One region of the Rheinheimera sp. WS51 genome, then DNA from elsewhere that is predicted to be linked to it. Evidence: predicted binding sites of a transcription regulator. Region 1 holds the regulator's gene; the other holds the start of a gene.
What was found. Region 1 encodes FliA, which starts transcription of late flagellar genes. Its sites were predicted from a motif close to GCTAAAGTTNNNNNNNNNNCNGCCGATA; they were not measured.
Positions count from the first base shown of each region.

Region 1 (3,203 bases):
TGGTGCTTGACGCTGATTTAGGTTTAGCTAACTGTGATGTAATGTTGGGTCTTCGAGTAGACAAAAATTTATCACATGTATTGTCAGGTGAAGTATCTTTAGACGATATAATTATTGACGGGCCTTTTGGTATCAAAATTATACCGGCTTCGTCTGGCTCACAAAGCATGACAGAGCTGGCTCCGGCAGAACATGCTGGACTTATTCGTGCTTTTAGTGAAATGCAAACCAGTGTTGATGTCTTATTAGTTGATACTGCCGCTGGTATTTCAGATATGGTACTTAGTTTTTCCCGCGCATCGCAAGATGTGCTTGTTGTTGTCTGTGATGAGCCATCATCAATCACTGATGCTTACGCATTAATGAAAATACTAAGCCGAGATCATGGTGTTGATAAGTTTAAAATTGTTGCCAATATGGTGCGAAGCATAAAAGAGGGGCAAGAGCTTTTTGCTAAGTTAACACGAGTAACTGACCGCTTTTTAAATGTAAATCTCGAATTAGTTGCAACTATACCCTATGATGAAAATGTCCGCAAAGCGGCACGTAAGCAAAAAGCCTTTATTGAGGCATTTCCAAAAACACCAGCAAGCATGGCAATTAAGAGTTTAGCGTTAAAAGCCGGTAAGTGGCCATTACCTAATATGGCATCAGGGCATTTAGAGTTTTTTTTAGAGCAATTAATTGACTCTCATCCGGAACGAGGCTTAGTGTGAATAGTAAACTAGCAGCTTATGGCGGTGTTGATCGCATGCAGCAATTGATAGATCAGCACACGACTTTAGTTAAGCGTATTGCCTATCATTTGTTAGCGCGATTACCGGCAAGCGTGCTGGTAGATGACTTGATTCAATCTGGTATGATAGGTTTAATTGAAGCAGCAAAGAATTTTGATGGTAGTAAAGGCGCAAGTTTTGAAACCTTTGCAGGTATTCGCATTAGAGGTGCAATGTTAGATGAAATGCGCCGAGGCGATTGGACGCCGCGCTCAGTACATCGTAATGCGCGTTTAATTGCCGATACTGTAGCCGAACTAGAAGCTGCCTATGGCCGTGATGTAAAAGATTATGAAGTGGCGGAAAAACTGAATATATCCTTAGATGAGTATCATCATATACTTAGTGATATTAGCAGTGGTAGAATTATTGGTATTGAAGATCTTGGTGTTTCTGAAGATGTAATCGTAAGCAGTGATGATGCTGGTAGCGATGATTTATTTGATATCCAAGCTAATAATGCATTTCAACAAGACTTAGTGTCTACTATAAGCAATTTACCTGAACGTGAAGCACTAGTATTATCTTTATATTATAATGAAGAGCTAAATTTAAAAGAGATTGGTGCTGTGCTAAACGTAAGCGAATCACGTGTTAGTCAGATACATAGTCAGGCACTTGTTAGATTAAAAGCCAGAATGCAGAATTGGGTCTAACCTTATACTGAGTTAGCTGTAATATCTCGTTGGAGGAGATTTTGGATAAAAACATGAAAATTCTTGTAGTTGATGACTTTTCAACTATGAGACGAATAATAAAAAACCTATTACGTGATCTCGGCTTTACCAATGTTTCGGAAGCTGATGATGGCAGTACCGCCTTACCTATGCTTCAAGGTGCAGACTTTGATTTTGTGGTAACGGATTGGAATATGCCTGGAATGCAAGGTATCGATTTGCTTCGCGCTATACGCGCGGACGAAAAACTAAAGCATATACCTGTATTAATGGTTACAGCAGAAGCTAAAAAAGAGCAAATTATTGCAGCTGCGCAGGCTGGGGTGAATGGCTATATTGTGAAGCCTTTTACTGCTGCAACATTACAAGAAAAATTGGCAAAAGTCTTTGAGCGTTTAGGCTAATCGTCACTGACAGGAGAGTCTTAGTATGACGATGAAAACTGAACCGATAATTACATTAGAACAAGCTCGGCAACTGGTTGAGTTTATGGAGTCAGAGCAAGTTGATGCAGCTAATGAGCTAGTTCAAACACTAGTTGTACCTAGTGCATCTGAACTATTTGAAGAAGTTGGTAAGTTAACTCGGCAGCTACACGACTCTTTAGAGAATTTTCATGTTGATCCTTCTTTAAATAACCTACTTGAAGAAGATATTCCTGACGCTAAAAAACGATTAGCCCATGTAATTGGCATGACGGAACAGGCAGCTAACCGTACTATGGATGCGGTAGAGTCCTGTTTGCCTATAGCTGATAACATTTCTCAACAGCTCAATATTATTCAACCGCAATGGCAGCGTTTAATGCAAAGGCAGCTGCAGTTAGGTGAGTTTAAAAGTTTATGCCACAATTTGGATGGCTTTTTAGTACAAGCTAATAATGATTCTAAAACATTAAATGGTTTATTAACTGATGTATTAATGGCACAAGACTACCAAGATCTTACAGGGCAAATTCTTAGCCGAGTAATTGAGTTGGTTCGTGAGGTTGAAGAAAGTTTGCTCGGGCTGTTAACTGCTTTTAATCATTCAAATACATCAGGCTCAACAGTAAAAAGTAAACCAAAAGCAATAACACGAGATGCCGAAGGTCCTATCTTAGATGCCGCAGAGCGAGAAGACGTGGTAACAGATCAGGGTGATGTTGATGACTTACTGTCAAGTTTAGGCTTTTAATAGAGGTATTCATGCATGAGCTTTGATATGGATGAAGATATTTTACAGGACTTCCTTGTCGAAGCAGGTGAGATTCTTGAATTATTGCAAGAACAATTAGTTGAGTTAGAAAATAACCCTGACGACGCAAATCTATTAAATGCTATATTTCGCGGCTTTCATACCGTTAAAGGTGGCGCTGGTTTTTTAGCATTAACTGAACTAGTTGACGCCTGCCATGGTGCTGAAAATGTTTTTGATATTCTAAGAACAGGCAAGCGACAAGTCACCGCTGAATTAATGGATGTTATTTTACAAGCTTTAGACAGCATTAATGCCATGTTTGTTGCTGTAATACATCGCCAACCATTAACCCCAGCACCCGCTGAGTTACTTCAAGCTTTACACTTTTACAGTGAACCTGCCTCTGAAAACGAAGTTGCTCCTGGTGCTGTTGCAGATGAAGAACTTGTGGCTGATGTTACTGACGCTCAAGACGAGATTGTAGAGCAGACTGCCGAGGAGCAAACAGAAACTCATACTGCTGATGGCCAGGGCATTGATGAAATGACCGAAGATGAGTTTGAGAAAATTT
Region 1 covers NZ_JBOTRC010000009.1:78,814-82,016, reverse strand. Annotated here, with positions in the region: gene ACRCA4_RS11255 (MinD/ParA family protein) at 1-716, shown strand, start outside; gene ACRCA4_RS11250 (RNA polymerase sigma factor FliA) at 713-1,432, shown strand; gene cheY (chemotaxis response regulator CheY) at 1,486-1,857, shown strand; gene ACRCA4_RS11240 (protein phosphatase CheZ) at 1,883-2,629, shown strand; gene ACRCA4_RS11235 (chemotaxis protein CheW) at 2,645-3,203, shown strand, end outside.

Region 2 (3,203 bases), on a different contig from region 1:
TGTTGAAAACGGACTAAATTCGCCGCCTCTTCGTCTAGACTAACGCCAGATAACGACTCATACCATTGTGTTGTTTGCTCTAAAATAGCCGCATTGGCTTCTTCGCTGGTTCTAGCTTGCCGAGTACGCTCACCTATACTGCCTACCATAGTTGCATAAGACTGATTAAAACTATATTTATTTGTTGCTGCACCCGAGGTAGAGTCTGCACTGCGTCGCATGGTTGAACTATTTTGTAAATCAGCAAAAGCTAATCCATTACGGTTATCATTAAAACCATCGCGATTAAATTCTAACGTAAAACTATCGCCTGGCTTAGGCTGACCACTGATATTAAAATCAAAACCTAAGTCATCAGCAATACCGGCTTGTTTTAAAATTTCGTTATAATTGTTTGAAGTAAAAGTCGCCGTGACAGTTGTCGCTGCACTATCGGTAATTTCAAATTGATCACCACCTAAATACGTTACAGTATAAGGTGCATTAGCTAAAAACGGATCTGGACTGGTATCTGTTGAGCTTACGGTTAACTCTTCAACTTGGCCATTACCTAAGTTAGTATTAGCCGCATTACCACGCACTGGGCTTGCTAAAGCAATATCTTCAGGTCGGTTTGTTGCCATATCTAAACGACGCGCAGCTGTGTTAAGCGGGTTAAGTAAAAACTTATCGCCGACTACCGACGAACTGCTTAATGTTATCTCTAAACCAAATAAATCTTGATCCGGTGAGTCGTCCTCGCTTATTGTCACGTCAGTTGAAAAGTTTAACCCTGAGATCGTTTTTTCTGAACCTGGGATAACATTACCTTTAGCGTCAACGGCTTGCACTAATACTTCTGTTGCCGATGTGACTGTTACCATAAAGTCGGTCGCAGGTAATTGCCCCGATTTACCGGGCTCAATTTGATAGCTAAGGCTACCTGAATTGCCCGCGAAGCTTAATCCTTCAAAGCTAGGTAAATTAAATAAATTTTTACCAATGTCACCATTTAAGGTCATCCCTAGTTTATTTTGGCTATTCATAGAGTCAGCTATGGTTAACGCTAACTGACCTAGCTGACGCTGAGTGGGATCAAGAATTTCTTCACGAAACGCCACAACCGCGCCAAGTTTACCGCCAATATCTTTAACATTAACATCGCGCAGTACTGATTTTTTAGAGTTAAGTTGTAATTGCAACTCTTTACGCGCCGGATCAGGCTCACCCCGTAGCGTTAATAACTGAAAATCGCCTTGCTCTACCACTAATGACTGACCACCGGCCATAAAGACGAGTTTTTCGCCGTTATCTGCATCTAAAGTAGTGACTTCAAGCATTTCAGATAATTTCAAAATGGCATTATCACGCTTATCAAGCAAATCTAGTGGCACCGGTCGTGTTGCGCCATTGCCGTAAGAGGCAATGTCTTTATTATATGTCGCGATTTGGGTAATTAAATTATTCGTCTCAGTAACATATATATCTAGTTGCTGATTAACGTATTTTTCTTGGTCTAAAATTAAATTAGACATACCATCAAAACGATCAACTAAAGACTGCGCAGAGCCAATAATAAGCTGTCGATTCGATAACTGGGTAGGATCATTATTCGCCGTTTGAATTTGCGCAAATAAGTCATTCATTCCCGTTGCAATGCTATTGGCTGGGTTAGAAAATAAGGCATCTACCCGATTGGCTTCATTAACAAATTGGCTAGCAAAGGCTAAGTTAGATGTGTCTCGGCGCATTTGCTTCAGTGTAAACTCATTAACCAACCGCTCTGTAGTACCCCGACCTACGCCTAAGCCAAATTGCTGAGCTTCAAACTCAGTACGCTGCCGCACATAGCCTGGCGTATTGATATTGGCAATATTATTACCTGTGGTATTAAGCAGACTATTATTGGCTAATACGGCAGAAGTACCAATTTTGAGTAAATTATCTGACATATCTAGCTCCCTAATAGGCTATAGCAGGCCAAGTTAAACGTTATTACCGTCTTTATCGGCACCTGTTGCACTTTCTTGAGTATTATTTTATAAACAACGGCTGCATTACTCTGCATTAGTTGCCTCACTATGCTGCTCTTGCCTTAATTGATTAAATACTGGGCTTTGATAAACCGCCATAATTTTTTTAGCATAAGCAGGATCTGTTGCATAACCCGCTGCTTGTAACTGCGTAAAGTATTGCTCAGTGTCATCGGTCGCTTGCACTGCTTGCTGGTAGCGCGGATTATTAAGAATAAAGTTGCTATAGTCTTGTAAGCTTTGTTCTGGTGATGCGTATGATCTAAAAGCAGCTTGCTCTTTTTGGGCAACACCTTGACGATATTCTAACGTATTAACTATCGCTGTTTTGCCTTGCCAGCCATTATTGGCTTTAATACCAAAGAAATTAAAGCTTTGCTGGCCATTGGCACCTTTTATCATTCGTTGGCCCCAGCCTGTTTCTAAGGCTGCTTGTGCAATAAGTGCCATGGGATCTAAGCCTAGCACTTTAGCGGTTTGTTTAGCCGCCGGCAGCAAGGCTTTAACAAAATCTTCTGGGCTATTAATTTGCCATTTAGCCTGCGCCTGAGTTATTGCTTTCTCTTTTGCAGCATCAAGGTTTAAATTCGACTGGGCTTTAATTAGCGCCGCAGGCGGCATAGTTGAGCCCGTTGGCATAATTTGCGTTACCGCTTGGCGCTGTGTTGGTAAGGCCATAGCTTCTGCTTGAGGCAATGGCATAGGCTGACCGACCATGCTTTTTTTTGGTACTGACGGGCTAAGTTGTTGCACCATTAAATCGGCTAAACCTAAGCTGCCATTTTTAGCTAAATCTGTGGCTAATTGGCTATCATGCATATCACGATAAAACTTAGTGGTTTGGCTGTTCATCATGCCTTCTGCTTCAAAAGCTTCACCCGCTTTGCGCATACTCGTTAATAACATGCTGACAAAAATTGCTTCAAATTGCTCAGCCGCCTGACGCAATGCACCGGGTTGATCACTTTTCGACTGGCTGCGGATATTCTGCAGGCTAGTTAAGTCATGATAAGACACATTATTTGGCGACTGGCTCATATTAAATTACCACTAGTTCGCCGTGAATAGCACCGGCTTCTTTTAATGCTTCTAAAATTGCCATTAAGTCTCCAGGCGCCGCACCCACTGCATTTACGGTACGCACTAGGTCATCTAATGTCACACCAGGGTCAAACTTAAACATACGAGACT
Region 2 covers NZ_JBOTRC010000004.1:1,514-4,716, forward strand. Annotated here, with positions in the region: gene flgK (flagellar hook-associated protein FlgK) at 1-1,931, opposite strand, end outside; gene flgJ (flagellar assembly peptidoglycan hydrolase FlgJ) at 2,037-3,050, opposite strand; gene ACRCA4_RS06835 (flagellar basal body P-ring protein FlgI) at 3,052-3,203, opposite strand, start outside.
Region 2: the regulator FliA is predicted to act here: its motif matches at 1,985-2,012, upstream of flgK (flagellar hook-associated protein FlgK).